2 regions of the Xanthobacter sp. 91 genome follow, and region 1 is predicted to be linked to the other one. Evidence: riboswitches for the same ligand, from Rfam matches in the RefSeq annotation. Region 1 holds a riboswitch; the other holds the start of a gene.
The links. A riboswitch is a leader RNA that binds a small molecule or an ion and turns the genes downstream of it on or off. The one in region 1 is predicted to bind cobalamin.
Positions count from the first base shown of each region.

Region 2: linked by a shared signal. The riboswitch ahead of A37E_RS0100650 (TonB-dependent receptor) and the one ahead of metE (5-methyltetrahydropteroyltriglutamate--homocysteine S-methyltransferase) in region 1 are both predicted to bind cobalamin.

Region 1 is NZ_JNIB01000001.1:4,589,621-4,597,976, reverse strand. It holds gene A37E_RS0121455 (ABC transporter substrate-binding protein) at 1-173, opposite strand, end outside; gene A37E_RS0121450 (TauD/TfdA family dioxygenase) at 377-1,351, shown strand; gene A37E_RS0121445 (DUF3088 domain-containing protein) at 1,456-1,800, shown strand; gene A37E_RS0121440 (aldo/keto reductase) at 1,861-2,916, shown strand; gene A37E_RS26635 (cysteine-rich CWC family protein) at 3,038-3,352, shown strand; partial or broken gene metE (5-methyltetrahydropteroyltriglutamate--homocysteine S-methyltransferase) at 3,568-5,924, opposite strand; cobalamin riboswitch at 6,041-6,239, opposite strand; gene A37E_RS27095 (hypothetical protein) at 6,258-6,773, opposite strand; gene A37E_RS27510 (short-chain fatty acyl-CoA regulator family protein) at 6,926-7,030, opposite strand; partial or broken gene A37E_RS0121430 (citrate/2-methylcitrate synthase) at 7,034-7,831, shown strand; gene prpB (methylisocitrate lyase) at 7,843-8,356, shown strand, end outside.
Region 2 is NZ_JNIB01000001.1:93,989-102,344, forward strand. It holds gene A37E_RS0100625 (protease modulator HflC) at 1-831, shown strand, start outside; gene A37E_RS25725 (YjbE family putative metal transport protein) at 871-1,980, shown strand; gene A37E_RS0100635 (ABC transporter ATP-binding protein) at 1,990-2,745, opposite strand; gene A37E_RS0100640 (iron ABC transporter permease) at 2,742-3,728, opposite strand; gene A37E_RS0100645 (ABC transporter substrate-binding protein) at 3,728-4,645, opposite strand; gene A37E_RS0100650 (TonB-dependent receptor) at 4,677-6,665, opposite strand; cobalamin riboswitch at 6,771-6,971, opposite strand; gene A37E_RS0100655 (ABC transporter substrate-binding protein) at 7,299-8,356, shown strand, end outside.

The DNA.
Region 1 (8,356 bases):
AAGCGCAGCACGCCGCCGCGCACCGGCTGGGGCGCGGCCTCCGTCTCCGCAGCGAATGACGGCGTCCCGGCCGACGCCGCGATCACGCACGCCGCCGCCAGAAGCCCCTTCAGAACCGCCCGACGCGGAGGCGGGGCGAGGAACGGGAATGCGTCTGCGGGCGGCGGGGCCATGCCGGGTCTCCTTGGCTGCGGGAAGCGCGATGGGGGCATCACGCGACCCAACGATATGGCCCGGCTCCGGGGCGTCAATTATTTTTAGATAAAATCGATGAAAAAGATAGATTATAGTCGAGCTACCGGCGTCGGGAACCATCCGGCGCGCCGGCGCGTGCGGCCACCGCCCGCGTCAAACGCCTGTCAGGAAAGGAAAACCGATGCCCAGCGCCGCGCCCATCTCCTCCAGCGAAGGCGGTTTTGCCGACCTGCCGCCGCGCCACATCGCCGTGCATCCGCTCACCGGCCACATCGGCGCGGAGATCGAGGCGCCGGACCTCTCCCGCTCGCTTTCGCCGGAGGTGGTGGACGAAATCCGCGCCGCGCTGCTCAAGTGGAAGGTGGTGTTCTTCCGCGACCAGCCGCTGAGCCATGCCGAGCATGTGGCGCTGGCCTCGGCCTTCGGCGCGCCCACCATCGGCCATCCCGTGTTCGGCTTCGTAGAAGGCTATCCGCAGGTCTATTCCGTCGGCCGCGACCGTTTCGCGACGCGCCACACCGGCGAGCCACTGATCCGCCCGTGGACCGGCTGGCATACGGACGTGACCGCCGCGGTGAACCCGCCCGCCGCCTCCATCCTGCGCGGCGTCACCATCCCGCCCTATGGCGGCGACACCTTCTGGACCAACCTCGCCGTCGCCTATGAGGCGCTGTCGCCCACTTTGCGCGGCTTCGTCGATACCCTGCGCGGCATCCACGCCTTCGCCCCGCCCGAGGGGCAGGCCGGCACCGCCGACTTCAAGGAGAAGAACCGCCGCCGTCCGCTGGTGAGCGAGCACCCGCTGGTGCGCGTCATCCCCGAGACCGGCGAGCGGGTGCTGTTCGTCAGCCCCTCCTTCCTCAAGAGCGTCACCGGCCTCACCCCGCGCGAGAGCCAGCAGTTGCTGGACCTGCTGTTCGAGCACATCACCCGACCGGAATTCACCGTGCGCTTCCGCTGGCGGCCGGGCTCCATCGCCTTCTGGGACAACCGCGCCACCGCGCACCTCGCCCCGCGCGACATCTATACGCTCGACTTCGACCGCCAGCTCTACCGCATCACGCTCAAGGGCGACGTGCCGGTGGGCGTGGATGGGCGCCCCTCCGCCATCATAGACGGCGAGCCGCTGGAGGCCTTCACCGCCGGCACCGCCTGACGCCCTTTTTCCCTTCCTCCCCGCCTTCCGGGCCTGCGCCTCACCCGCGTGGGCCCGCCTTTTTCATCAGCCCAGGTTTTCCCTGCCACCGGACGCCCCACCCCATGAGCCGCGACTTCCTCATCCTCCTCGCCCCCGGCTTCACTGATCCGCAGAAGCCCGGCCGGCGCTACTTTTGCCCCGACTGCAACCAGATCGAGGGGGTGCTTGCGAGCAATCCGGGCCTCGCCAGCCGCATCACCGTGAAGCGCGTCTCCTTCCTGCGGCCGCGGGCCGAGGTGGTGGCGCTGCTCGGGCCGGACAATCAGGGCCTGCCCGTCCTCATCCTCGGCGACGCGGCGCCCCTCCCGGCGGATGCGCAGGCCTATGGCACCTACCGTTTCGTCACCGACATCCGCCGCATCCTGGAGCTGATCGCCGAGCGCCACGGCGTCCCGTTCCCGCATTGACGTGGCCAGCCCGCGCAGCCACCCTCCGCGCCGTTCCCTCCTGTGGATTTCCATTTCCCCATGCTTGATTATCGCCCCCTCGGGCGCACCGGCATCACGGTGTCGTCCATCGCGCTCGGCACCATGACGTTCGGCGAGCAGAACACCGAGGCCGAGGGCCACGCCCAGCTCGACATCGCCCGCGACCGCGGCATCAATCTCATCGACGCCGCCGAGCTTTATCCCATCCCGCCCAAGGCCGAGACACAGGGCGCCACCGAGCGCATCATCGGCTCCTGGCTGAATGCGCGCGGCGGCCGCGACAAGGTGGTGATCGCCACCAAGGTGGTGGGCCGCTCGGACGCCACCTATTTCCGCGCCGATGGCAGCACCACGCGGCTCGATGCGAAGAACATCAACGAAGCCATCGAGGGCTCGCTGAAGCGCCTCGGCACCGATTACATCGACCTCTACCAGCTCCACTGGCCCGACCGCGCCGTGCCCCTGTTCGGCCAGCGCGCCACCACCCGCGCGCGCGGCGGCGGCGACGGACCGGAGGTGGCGGTGGAGGAGACGCTGGCCGCCCTCGATGCCTTGGTGAAGGCCGGGAAGGTGCGCCATATCGGCCTCTCCAACGAGACCGCCTGGGGCCTATCCGCCTTCCTCGCCGCAGCGGAAAAGGGCATCGGCCCGCGCGTCGCCTCGGTGCAGAACGCCTACAACCTCGTGAACCGCACCTATGAGACCGGCCTTGCCGAATTCCACCAGCGCGAGGACGTGGGCCTGCTCGCCTATTCGCCGCTGGCGCAGGGCTTTCTGACCGGCAAATATCTCGACGGCGCCTTGCCCGCCGGTGCCCGCAAAACGCTGTTCAACCGCACCCAGCGTTACGAGAAGCCCGGCACGGAAGAGGCGGTGCGCGCCTACGTGGCCCTCGCCCGCGAGCTGGGCCTGACGCCCGCCCAGCTCGCCCTCGCCTTCGTCACCAGCCGGCCGTTCGTGACCTCCAACATCATCGGCGCCACCACCCTCGCGCAGCTGGAGGAAGATCTCGGCGCGCTCGACGTGACCCTGACGCCGGAGATCGAAGACCGCATCGACGCCCTGCACCAACTGCACGGAAACCCCGCACCCTGAACGGTTTCGTACCGCCGTCCGCAGCTGGGCGGCGGTGCATCCGGGGCGTTCAGGCAGAAGCCGCACAGCGCCCGGCCCATCGGCCTGACCACGTTCAGAGATAGAGCTTCCATCTTCCAGAATGGGAAGCAATATGATCGTCTGCGGGTTACACCGGTCCCAGTTTCAAGAGGCTGTCAGCGCTGGGACGCCGATCCGCGATCAAGCGCGAGGCGATGCCGTGCCTGTTGTCGTTCCGATCCGTCGGCTGCTCTGCGAAAGATGCGGCGCTGAATTCACGTGCGGATCGGCGTCCTCGGTTTCCGATTCATGGTGCTGGTGCCAGGATCTGCCAAAACTGGAGGTCAGGCAGGCCGAAGGGGATTGCCTTTGCCCTGAGTGTCTGCAACGCGAGATCAGGCAGCAGCAGCCCGGACGAAACCCCTGCAAATCCTGACTACCCTTTCGAACGCTCACCTGCTGCAGAGCACGGACCCTTTAGGTATGCTCCGCCGCCCGGCTGGCGGATTTGAACGACGCGGGCTGTGAAAATCCGTGGAGCGCGCCCACGAGAGACAGCGAGCCGGTGACGCCACGCGCGCTCCAACCCGTGGGCAGGCCGGCGCCTTCATGGCGGGCGCAGGCTGTCCGCCCGCGCCTGCCTGCTTCGGATCAGTTCGTGGCTGACCTGATAGCCCGCGCGGCGGCGACCATGTTGACGAGCGCTGGCTTCACCTCCTCCCACTTGCGTGTCTTCAGGCCGCAATCGGGATTGATCCAGATCTGGCTGTCATCCAGCCGCTGGCGGGCACGGGACAGCAGATCCGTCATTTCGGAGACGGCGGGCACGCGGGGGGAATGGATGTCGTAGACGCCGGGCCCGATCTCGTTCGGGTACTTGTAGCTGCGGAAAGCATCGAGCAGCTCCATCTTCGAGCGCGAGGTCTCGATGGAGATGACGTCCGCGTCCATGGCACCGATAGCATCGATAATGTCGTTGAACTCGGAATAGCACATGTGGGTGTGGATCTGCGTCTGGTCGCCGACGCCGGACGAGCACAGACGGAAGCACTCCACCGCCCACCGGAGATATTCACCCCACTGGCTCCGGCGCAGCGGCAGTCCCTCGCGCAGGGCCGCCTCGTCGATCTGGATCATGGCGGCGCCCGCCTGCTCCAGATCTTCCACCTCGTCGCGATGGCGAGGGCGATCTGCCGGCATGCAGCGCTGCGCGGAAGGTCATCGCGCACAAACGACCAGTTGAGGATGGTGACCGGCCCGGTGAGCATCCCCTTGAGCGGCTTCTGCGTCAGCGACTGGGCGTAGCGCCACCACTCCACGGTCATGGGCGCCGGGCGGGCGACGTCGCCGAACAGGATGGGCGGCCGTACATAGCGCGAGCCGTAGCTCTGGACCCAGCCGTGCTTGGTGAAGGCGAAACCGGAGAGCTGCTCGCCGAAATACTGAACCATGTCGTTACGTTCGAACTCGCCGTGGACCAGCACGTCGAGGCCGATGTCCTCCTGCCAGCGCACCGCACGCGCGGTCTCCTCGCGCAGGAATTGGGTGTAAGCGTCATCGCTGAGCGCACCCTTGGCATGAGCTGAACGGGCCTGGCGCACTTCGGCAGTCTGCGGAAATGAGCCGATGGTCGTGGTGGGAAAGGCGGGAAGGCCGAAGCGCTTGTGCTGGAGTTCGGCACGCGTGCTGAACGGGCTCGTGCGGCGGGCCATGGCGGCCGTGACCGCGCCGGTTCGCGCCGCGACTGCCGCGTTGTGCACCTTGGGCGACGTCCGACGCGCTTCAGCTGCCGCAGCGGAGGCATCCAGCGCGTCCTTCACCCGCGCGCTGTCGCCCGAAAGCGCGGCCGAGAGCACGGCAAGCTCGTCCATTTTCTGCAGCGAGAAGGCGAGCCAGGACTTCAGGTCCGGATCGAGATCGGTCTCCTGATCGAGATCCACCGGTACGTGGAGAAGCGAGCATGAGGGAGCAAGCTGCACATGATCGGTGCCGCGCCGGGCGACCACTGCCTTCAGACGCTCCGCGAGCGCGGACAGGTTGGCACGCCAGATGTTGCGACCATCGATCGCCCCAAGCGACAGCACGAGGCCCGGACGGGCTTTCTCCACCACCGCCTCAAGCTGTTCCGGCGCACGAACCAGGTCCACATGGAGTCCGGCGACCGGAAGGGACAGGGTCGCATCGAGATTGTCGCCGAGCGCGCCGAAATAGGTGGCGAGCATGATCTTGAGTTTGGGCAGAGCGTGCGCGATGGAGGCATAGGCACGCCGCAGGGCGTCACGCGCAGCATTGTCGAGATCGAGCACGAGACAGGGCTCGTCGATCTGCACCCACTCGGCGCCGTTGGCGGACAGGCGGCGGAGCACATCCACATAGACCGGCAGGATGTTGCCGAGGAGGCTCAGGGGATCGAAGCCCGCCTCCTTGCTCTTGCCGAGCTTCAGGAAGGTGACAGGCCCGAGCAGCACCGGCCGGGTTTCATAGCCGAGGGCTTTGGCCTCGCGATACTCGTCCACCGCCTTCAGGCTGGCGAGCTGAAAGGTCTGGTTCGGAGCGAATTCCGGCACCATGTAATGATAATTGGTGTCGAACCACTTCGTCATTTCCTGCGCCGGCGCCCCCTGCCCTGCACTTCCGTCCCCGTGATGGGAATGGCCACAGGAGGCCTCGGACGCCGCGCCATCAGCGCCCCGGGCCATGGCGAAATAGACCGAGAGCGGGACTTTTCCACCGCGCCAGCCATAGACTTCCGGAATGGCGCCGACCATCACGCTGGTGTCCAACACCTGATCGTAGAGGGAGAAGTCGTTGGACGGGATCACGGTCACGCCGCGCGCCTTCTGGCGGGCCCAGTTCGCGGCCCGCAGGGCAGCGGAGATGTCCAGCAGCTCCGCGTCGCCGGTCTTCCCGGCCCAATAGCTTTCAAGCGCAGCCTTCAGCTCCCGGCGTGGACCGATGCGGGGAGTCCCGAGCGTGGCCACGGGAATGGCGGGGGGTGGTGTGGTGATCGTCGTCACGGCTCTTCAACCCTTCCGTTGAATGGGCGAAGGCCATGGCAGCCGCGACAGGGCGCGGTGGGCGCGAGCCAACCGAGACCCAAGCGCACCACCAGGACACCCCGCCCGAGTACGTATGTTGTCGGGGCAGGTCTCCTGGCTCACGGGTCTCGGCCGGTCGTCCGTCTTCCCAGGATTGCTCCCAGTGACATGAATGGACGTCAGCTCGCCGCTTACAGTTGCGGGGGCAGCGCCGGCATTAAACCGGCTTCCCTCTTAGCTCCGGTGCCACAAACGGCCCAGAGAACCACGACGCCGTCTACGTACGCGCCAAACGCCAGTGCGTCAACGGCATATAAGGACATCTTTATATCGGAAAATGGTGATCGAATGCTGTGTGGACATCGGTCTCGGCTGGGGGTTCGCCTGGATGCTGGCGATATTTGCAAATGGAAACATAGGGAACTGAATTGTGCGGTCGCCATGGTCGGTTTTTTCCCGGCCGCAGGTGGGAAGGCGCCCATCCTTGTACCAACGAATGCGCTCTCTGGGAGTGATGCCAAGAGCCCTGTCAACGGCTTTCGGGGTAAGCGGGGCGAACAGTATCTCGCCGATACGAGTCTCCATCCGCTTGGTAAACGCCTCAAGCCGGCGCTCTCCGGGATCGGGAACCCTGAACGACATCCATCCTTCGCCAACCGCATAATCACCGCCGTCGAGCTTTCGCGCCATAAGCCTCGCGAGGCCTTCCGATGCCCTGATGCGGCGGTCTCGATCGATGGGTGGGAGATCATTCCATGTGAGGCGAACCAACACATGTGCACCCTCATTTTCCGTCGTCATTCTGCCGGGCTGACCCATGTAAAACCTCGACAAAAGCTTGCACGAGACAACAACTTCGCTGTTACGAAAGAAATTTGAGCCTTGGGGGGCTCCATGCCCGTGGAACGCGGCAGATTTGGGCGATTTAGATTGCTGTCACGCTTAAATCCTAGACCACGTGCGATCATATCCTAGCCAGCGGCATAGGGCGTGAACACGCTCAGAGTCTCGTCCACGGCAATAGGTCTGCCGATCATCGGGAAAGCACGCTGCGGGCACGCCGGGCGATCACACACCTTGCACGGGACATCGCCGACCGGCTGATGGCCTCCCTCGGCTCCATGCTGCTCTACTGGTTCCACTTCTCCCAGAACGGCCGGCGCATCGAGGTGGAGACGGACGACGACACCATCGGCGGGCATTTCCTCCATCTTCTGCACGGTCGCGCGCCGAGCGCGAGCCATGTGCGAGCGATGCACACCTCGCTGATCCTCTATGCGGAGCACGAATTCAACGCTTCCACCTTCACCGCCCGCTCCATCGCCGGCACGGGGGCGGATTTCTACTCGGCCATCACCGGCGCCATCGGCGCCCTGCGCGGGCCGAAGCACGGCGGCGCCAACGAAGTCGCCTTCGAAATCCAGAAGCGCTACGCCGACCCGGACGAGGCGGAGGCGGACATTCGCCGCCGGATCGCCGCCAAGGAAGTGGTGATCGGCTTCGGCCACCCGGTCTACACCGTGGCCGACCCGCGCAACGTGGTCATCCGCGAGGTGGCGCGGCGGCTGTCCATCGAGGCGGGCGCGCTCCGCATGTTCGAGATCGCCAGCCGCATCGAGCAGGTGATGGGCGAGACCAAGAAGATGTTCGCCAATCTCGATTGGTTCAGCGCGGTCTCCTACCACATGATGGGGATACCCACGGCTCTGTTCACGCCACTCTTCGTCATCGCCCGCACGTCGGGCTGGAGCGCGCACATTCTGGAGCAGCGCGCCGACAACAAGATCATCCGCCCATCGGCCAATTATGTGGGGCCGGAGCACCAGGTGTTCGTGCCGCTGGAAGCGCGCGGTCGCGCCGCCGTCCGCGCGGCCTGAAAGAGAGACACATGCCCTATCTCGTCGCATCCGATCGCCCCGCCGCGCCTGCCGGCACCCGCTTCCGGGCCCTCGTGGAGGCCAATGGGATCCTGAAGATTCCCGGCACGCACAACGGCATGGCTGCGCTGCAGGCGAAGGCAGCCGGCTTCAATGCCCTCTATCTCTCCGGCGCCGCCATGACGGCGTCCATGGGCCTGCCGGACCTCGGCATCATCACCGTGGATGAAGTTGCTTTCTTCATCCGTCAGGTGGCCCGCGCGAGCGGCCTGCCGGTGCTGGTGGACGGCGACACCGGCTATGGCGAAGCGCTCAACGTGATGCACATGGTGCGCACTTTCGAGGAGGCTGGCGCCGGGGCGGTCCACATCGAGGATCAGCTTCTTCCGAAGAAATGCGGCCACCTGAACGACAAGAAGCTGGCGGACGCCCGCGACATGGCTGCCAAGGTAGCCGCCGCCGCCAAAGCCCGGCGCCACCTCTACCTCATCGCGCGGACCGACGCGGCGGCCAGCGAGGGGATCG
Region 2 (8,356 bases), 4.5 Mb from region 1:
CCCGGGCTCTATTTCAAGGCGCCGTTCATCGACACGGTGATCTATTTCGAGCGCCGCCTGATCTCGCTGGAGCCGCCCGCCGAGCAGATCATCCTCGGCGACCAGAAGCGCATCGAGGTGAGCACCTACACCCGCTTCCGCATCACCGATCCGCTCGCCTTCTATCAGGCGGTGGGCGGCGTGGAGCAGGGCCAGTCGCGGCTCGCGCAGATCGTCAGCTCGGCAGTGCGCCGGGAGCTGGGACAGGCCAAGCTGGTGGATCTCCTCTCCACCGAGCGCGATCGCATCATCGACAAGATCCGCAACGAGGTGATCGAGCGCGGGCGCTCCCTCGGCGTGGACGTGGTGGACGTGCGCCTGCTGCGCGCCGACCTGCCGGCCGAGACCAGCCAGGCCATCTACGACCGCATGAAGTCCGAACGCCAGCGCGAGGCCAAGGAGCTGCGCGCGCAGGGCTTCGAATGGGCGCAGGAGATCCAGGCCCGCGCCGACCGCCAGCGCACCGTCATCCTCGCGGAGGCGCAGCAGAAGTCCAAGGTCGCCCGCGGCGAGGCCGATGCCAAGGCCTCCCAGATCCTCGGCGAGGCCTATGACCACAGCCCCGCCTTCTACACCTTCCTGCGCACCCAGCAGACCTACCGGCAGACGCTCGCGGGCGCCTCGCCCATGCTGCTGCTCTCGCCGGATGCCGACTTCCTCGGCGCCCTGACGCGCGGACCGACCCTCGCCGACGGCATGAGCGCAACAGGCGTGAGCGCGACAGGCCCGGGCGCACCGGCCAAGGGCACGCCCCTGCCCGGCCCAGCCCCGACCGGCACCCCGAAGCCCTGACCGGCCGCCCCCCGACGCATTTGAGAAGGACACCCGGCCATGGACCTCGGCGCTGACCTTTCCTGGTTCGGCACGAGCCTGAAGATCTTCCTGATCGACATCCTGCTGAGCGGCGACAACGCCTTGCTCATCGCGCTCGCCTGCCGCAGCCTGCCGGCGGAGCAGGTGCGCAAGGCGGTGATGCTCGGTGCGGCGGGGGCGGTCTTCTTCCGGCTGGTCATCGCGGCCCTCGCCGGCACGCTCATGGCCATCCCGCTCCTGAAGATCGGCGGCGGGCTGCTGCTGGCCGTCATCTCCATCAACCTCCTGGCTGGCGAATACCGGCGGCGGCGCGAGGGCGACCGGGAGGTCGAACTCGACCCCTCCCTCGGCCAGGGCGGCGGCCTGCTGGGCGCGGCGCTGGTGATCCTCATCGCCGACGCCATCATGAGCCTCGACAATGTGGTGGCGCTGGCCGCCGTGTCGGAAGGCCATCTCTCCTATCTCGTGGGCGGCGTGCTGTTGTCGGTGCCGCTCATCTTCTTCGGCAGCTTCGTGATGGCCGAGGCGATGAAGCACATCCCCGCCCTCACCTTCATCGGCACCGCCTTCCTCGGCTGGATCGCCGGCAGCCTCATCGTCACCGATCCGCTGTGGTCCGGCTGGGTCGCGGCCAATGCGGAAGCCCTGTTCGTGCTGGTGCCGCCCGCCGCCGCCATCTTCGTGCTCGCCAACGCGCGCTTCACGGCGGATGCGCGGACCGCCGGGGAGGGGAAAAGGCAAGCCCCGCCACCCAAGCGCGCACACATCCTGCCGGCGGTCGCAACGCCGGCACCGATGGCCGTGGCCGTGCCCGTGAGTGTTGCGGCGCCCGTGAGTGCGGCCGCAGCCCTCGTCCCCGCCCCCATGGCCATTGCCGTGGCCGAGCCCGTCCGCACGGCGGAACCCGTCCTCCCCGCCGCGCCCGTCGCCGCGGTGGCGGAAGTCCCGGCAGCCCCGCCCCCCGCGCCTCCCGCCCGGCCCGCCGCCCCGGTGCGGCGGCCGTCCCAGAACCTGCCGCCTGCGCCCGATTATTCGGACAAGGTGATGATCTACGGGCTGATCGGGCTGTTCGGCCTCGTCGCCGTGGTGATGATCAGCGTGCTCATCATGGCCCACGGGGTCGGCTGAAACGGCGCTCTATCCGCGCCGCGCCCACGGCAGCACCACCGTCTCGCCGTCATGGGTGAGGCGCACGGCGTCCACGCCGAAGGCCTCGGCGAGATAGGTGTCGTCAAGCACCTCGGCCGGCGCGCCCTCGGCGAGGAGCCGGCCGTCCTTCATCAAAGCGAGGCGATCGCAGAAGCGGCCGGCGAGGGTCAGGTCGTGCAGCACCGCCACCACCACGGCGCCACGCCGGGCGGTGTCCCGCAGCAGGGCCATCACTTCCAGCTGATGCAGCGGATCGAGCGCGGCGGAGGGCTCGTCGGCGAGCAGGATGGGTGCTTCCACCGCCAGCGCGCGGGCGAGCAGCACCCGCGCCCGCTCGCCGCCGGAGAGGGCATCGGCAGAGCGGGTGGCGAGCGCCTCCACCCCGGCCGCCGCCATGGCCCGCCGCGCAGCCTCATCCACCGCCGCTGTGCCGTGCGGCAGGCGCCCCAGCGCCACCACCTCCACCACCGGCAAAGGCCAATGGATGCGCCCGTCCTGCGGCAGGTAGGCGATGGTCCGCCCGAGCCCGCGCCGGCCGATCTCGGCGGCGGCGCGGCCATCGTAAAGAACGTTGCCCGAGGTCGGCACTTCGAGGCCGGCCAGCACCCGCATCAGGCTCGTCTTGCCGGCACCGTTGGGGCCGAGGAGGCCGAGGAAGGTGCCGCCCTCGACATCGAGGCTGAGGTCGCGCACCAAAGTCGCGGCGCCGCGCGTGACGCTGACGGAACGGGCGGCGAGCCTCATGCCTCCCTCCCCCTGAGCCGGGCAAGAAGGAACAGGAAGAAGGGCGCGCCGATGAGCGCCGTCACCACGCCGAGCTGAAGCTCCGGCCGGGTGGGCACGAGCCGCACCACGATATCCGCGCCGAGGGTCAGCGCCGCACCGGCGAGCCCGCTCGCGGCCAGCAGCCGGCCCGGCCGGTGGCCCACCAGCGGGCGCACCAGATGCGGCACCACGAGCCCCACGAAGCCGATGGCCCCGGCCACCGCCACGCTCGCCCCCACCGCCGCCGCCGTGCCGCCGATGACCAGCAGCCGCACCCGGCGCAGCGGGAAGCCGAGGCTTTCGGCCGCGTCCTCGCCCAATGTGAGGGCATCGAGCGCCGGCCCGGTGGCGAGCACCAGCCCCCAGCCCACCACCATGAAGGGCAGCGCCAGCGCCACATGCACGAGGCTGCGGTCGGCGAGCGAGCCCATGAGCCAGAACACCAGCTCCAGCGCCGCATAGGGGCTCGGCGCGAGGTTCAGCGCCAGCGCCGTGAGCGCGCCCGCGAGGCTGGAGAGGGCGACGCCGGCGAGGATCAGCATCACCGTTCCCGCCCCGCGTGCCGCAAGAGCGAGCAGCACGGCGGTCGCCGCCGCCGCGCCCATCAGCCCGCCCAAGGGCAGCGCCAGCGCGAAGGAGGCGGAGAAGCCGAAATAGAAGGCGATGACCGCCCCCAGCGCCGCCGCGCCGGAGACGCCCACCACGCCGGGATCGGCCAACGGATTGCGCATCAGTCCCTGCAAGGCCGCCCCGGTGAGGCCGAGGCTGAAGCCCACCGCCGCGCCGAGGATGGCGCGCGGCAGGCGCAGTTCGGACAGCACCAGCGCCGCAAGGCTCTGCCGGCCGGCGAGAAGATCGCCGAAAGCGGCGCCAAGATCGAGCGGCGCATAGCCCACCGCCACCGAGGCTGAGAACAGCGCCAGCACCAGAAGGCCAAGGGCAAGGACGAGGCGCGAGGGCATCAGCGCACACCCTCGGCGGATGCGTGGTGGATGGGGGCCGGTCGCGCCGCTTCCGGCCCGGCGAGCCGCGCCCGCGCCGCCGCGAGCTGCGCCGCCGCCTCGGCGAGGTCCGGCCCGGCGCAGGTCCACAGCTTGAGCGGCAGCGCCAGCGTGCGGTCCTTGAAGGGGGCGAGCGCGGGGTGGTGCAGCAGGGCGTCGGCCAGCGAGGGCGGCGCCGCCTCATCGGCATTCACCACCACGAGATCGGGCGCGGCGCGCACGATCTCCTCCAGCGCCAGCTGGCCCATCTTGTCGGTGGGGAGCTGGGCCGCGAGGTTGGTGAGGCCGGCCTTTTCCATCAGTTCGTCCGCCAGCGAGCCGCGCCCGGTGGTGAAGCCGTTGGGCCGCAGCACCACGGCGGTGGGGCGTGGACCCGCCACCGGCGGCAGGCGGGCGAAGGCCTCTTTCATCCCCCGCACCATGGCCGCGCCCCGCTCCGGCACTCCGAGCCGCGCCGCCACCATGCGGATCTGGGCGTAGGCCTCGTCGAGGGTCTGCGGTTCCGTCAGCTCCAGCACCTCGAAGCCGAGGCGGCGCAGCACGGCGGTGGCGGTGCGGGTGGTGTAGGCGCCGGCGAGCACGAGGTCCGGCTTCAGCGGCACCACCTCTTCCGCCAGCCCGCGATTGACCGGCACGTCGCGCGCGATGTCCGCCACGTTGGAGGCGAGCGGGTCGCGCGCGAGATGGGTGACGGAGAGCACCTGCCCGGGATCAGCGAGGCGCAGCGCCAGCTCGTCCGTGCACAGGTTGAGCGAGACGACGCGGGGCCGGGCGAGCGGCCGACCATGGGCCTCCTCCGCCCGCGCCGGAGCGCAGGCCAGAAGGGCCGCGAGCATCAGCCCGGCCGCCGCGCCTTTCACCAAAACCTCACCGATCAAGCCTCACCGATCATTCCTCACCAATCAAACCTCACCACGTGAGCTTCACCCCGCCATAGGCGCCGAAGCCGGGGGCGAGGAAGCCGTTGGGGTTCTCGTAGGTCTGGTTGAACAGATTGTCGATGCGCCCGAACACGGTGGTGACGGTATTCAGCCGGTAGTTGGCCGCCAGATTCACCACGGTATAGCCGGGCTGGTCGATGTAGTTCGACGTGAGACGCACGATGTCCCACCAGGAAGAGGCATAGACGAGGCTCGCCGCCAGATCGAGTTCGTCGGTCGGCCGCCAGCCCAGCGTCAGGCTGACCTTGTTGTTGGGCCGGCGCAGGGGATAGCAGGAGGTGGCGTTGATGGGCGCGCAGGCGGCACCGAAGGGCTGGCCCGGCGGCACATAGCCCACCACGTCGGTGTAGGTGTAGTCCACCCGCGCATCGATGCGGTCCGTCACCTTCACCGCCACGAACGCCTCCACGCCCTGGGTCACGGCGCTGGAGATGTTGACGTTCTGGAACGTCACCGGATCGTAGCTGATGAGGTTGGTGATGTTGTTGTGGAAGTATGTCACCCCGAACAGCACGCGCTCGCCGAACGCCTTCTGCTCGAAGCCCGCATCCCAGCCTTCGCTCTCCTCCGGCTGGAGGTTCACATTGCCGTAGTAGGGCGCGTAGAGCTGGTAAAGCGTGGGCGCCTTGAAGCCGGTGCCGTAGCTCGCCTTCAGCTTGGTGCCGGTCTCGTCGAACAGCAGCGCCGGGGCGAGGCGGAAGGTGGTGTGGTCGCCGAAGCTGTCGTCGGCGTCGTAGCGCACGTTGGCGGCGAAGAAGAGCCGGTTCCAGACGTTGCCCTGGTACTCGGCATAGACGCCCGTGTCGCCGGTGGAGGCGTCCACATTGGTGTAGGCGGTGGAGGAGGTGATGGACTCGTTCCGCCGCTCGGCGCCCACCAGCAGGTTTTGGCCCGGCGCCATCAGATAGTTGGAGCGCACGTAATAGACCTGCCGGTCGCCGTCATAGGTGCCGTTCACGCTCGGGTTCGGCCCCACGGTGGGGTTCGACGTGGTCAGCTCGCTGGCGCCGAAGGAGGTGACGAGAGCGCCGTCCAGCGCGGTCCACACGCCCTCCCCCTTGGTGAAGAACATGCCCGTATAGGCGGTGGAGCGCAGCGCCGCCGGGATGCCGGCATAGGTGGGCGGGGGGAAGACGTCCGGCGTGAAGGCGAGGCTGGTGTCGATGTAGCGGGCGACGAAATTCACCGCGAAGGTTTCGGTGGCCTGCCAGTCGAGCCGGGTGGAGTAGGTCCAGTTGTCGTAGGCGTTGGGATTGCGCGGCCAGAAGGGGGGCACGATGTTCTGCGGCGTCACCGGGATCTCGGTGGACGAGAAGTGGGTGACGTTAAACGAATAGGCCAGCTTCTCGGTGGCGCCGGTGAGGCTCGCATACTGGTTGAAGGTGCCGAGCGCGCCGCCCTCCGCATAGGCGGACACCTTGGGCGGCCCCTCGCCCTTCTTGGTGGTGATGGAGATGACGCCGCCGATGGCATCCGAGCCATAGAGGCCGGACTGCGGGCCGCGCAGCACCTCCACCCGCTCGAGATCGGACGCCAGCAACTTGCCGAAATCGAACGCGCCGTTGGTGGCGGCGGGATTGCCGGCGTCGATGCCGTCGATCAGCACCTTCACATGGTTGGAATTGGTGCCGCGGATGAACACCGATGTGGTGCCGCCCGGCCCGCCCGTCTGCACCACGTTGAGGCCGGGCAGCGATTGCAGCACGTCCGGCAGGGTGCGCTGCTGGTTGCGGGCGATGTCCTGCTCGGTGACGATGCTGACGGAACTCGCCACCTCGGTCTCGGGCGTGGGAATGCCGGTGGCGCTCACCACGATGGTGGGCAGGTCGCCCGCATTCTGGTCGTCCGCCGTCTGGGCGAGGGCGGGCGCAACACAGGCAAGCGGAACACAGGCGAGCGTGAGCAGGGCCGCGGCCGGCAGTGCGCGGCGGGATCGGGACGGGACGGCGGAAGACATGAAGGCACTCGACGGCACGGGTGGTCCGTCACCGCGAACGAGGCATTCCCGGCCATATCGGGCCCGGAAAAACCGCCATCAGGAGAACCCCGCCCGACGTGCTCGCGCGTGACCACGGCTGACGGCAGGTCTCCTGGCTCGCGGGTCATCGCCTAGACTGCCGCCTTCCCAGGTCTCGCGACCCAGTGGCTGATGGCAGAGGACTCGCCGCTTACAGTTGCGGGGGCAGCCACGGCATTTCCGGTGAGACCGGAGCACCGCGTTCCCTTTTGATCCCTTGCGGGAACCGTCACCGCGACCATAGGCGGCGGCCGCCCCCTGCGTCAACGGCACCTTCGCAGATGCAAAAACCTGAACGCAACTGCGGAAAGACCGCGCCGGGAGGCGTATCGCCCGATCACATCTTGCTCATTGCTTCAACAATGCGTGGTCCGAAATCACCGGCGACCCGCATCGCGAGCGTGCGGCTGCCTGCAAAAACGGCAGCAGCAAAGGCCGCACCCGACATTCCGCTAGGTTATGGTGGCGCGCCCCGCTCAATTCGCTTAAACGATTGAGAGCCGCCCCGCCACCGAGCGGGCGGGTACTACAAAAGTATAATAACCGAATAATCGGGAACACAGGGAGTAGAAGATGCGACTGAGGAGCATGGTCGCGGCTTTGGCCGCAGGCGTTGCCGTTTTCGGGCTTGCCTTTTCCGGTGCAGCTTACGCCGCCGACCCCATCAAAATCGGCCTGACCGGCCCCTTCACCGGCGGCTCGTCCTCCATGGGCGTCAGCATGCGCGACGGCGTGAAGCTCGCGGTGGAAGAGGTCAACAAGGCCGGCGGCGTGCTCGGCCGTCCGTTGCAGCTCATCGAGCGCGATGACGAGGCCAAGAACGAGGTGGGCGTGCAGATCGCCCAGGAGCTGATCAACAAGGAAGGCGTCGTCGCCACCCTCGGCTACATCAACACCGGCGTCGCCCTCGCCTCCCAGCGCTTCTACCAGGAAGCCGAGATCCCGGTGATCAACAACGTGGCCACCGGCACCCTGATCTCCAAGCAGTTCGTGCCGCCGGACAACAAGAACAACTACATCTTCCGCACCTCCGCGAACGACGCCATCCAGAGCGCCATGATCGCCGAGGAAGCGGTGAAGCGGCAGGGCTTCAAGAAGCCGGCCATCCTCGCCGACTCGACCAATTACGGCCAGCTCGGCCGCGCCGATCTGGTGAAGGCCCTCGCCACCATGGGCGTGAAGCCGGTCGCCGAAGAGAAGTTCAACATCGGCGATACCGACATGACCGCGCAGCTGCTGCGCGCCAAGGAAGCCGGCGCCGACGTGGTGCTGACCTACGCCATCGGCCCCGAGCTGGCGCAGATCGCCAACGGCATGGCCAAGCTCGGCTGGAAGGTGCCCATGATCGGCTCGTGGACGCTCTCCATGGCCAACTTCATCGACACCGCCGGTGCCAACGGCAACGGCGCGATGATGCCGCAGACCTTCATCCAGCTGCCCGACACCCCCAAGCGCAAGGCGTTCATCGAGGCCTATCAGGCCGCCTACAAGATCGATCGCATGCCTTCGCCGGTCTCGGCCGCGCAGGGCTATGATTCGGTGCTGCTGCTCGCCGCCGCCATCAAGCAGGCCGGCTCCACCGACGGCCGCAAGGTCCGCGACGCGCTGGAAAACCTCAACACCAAGGTCGA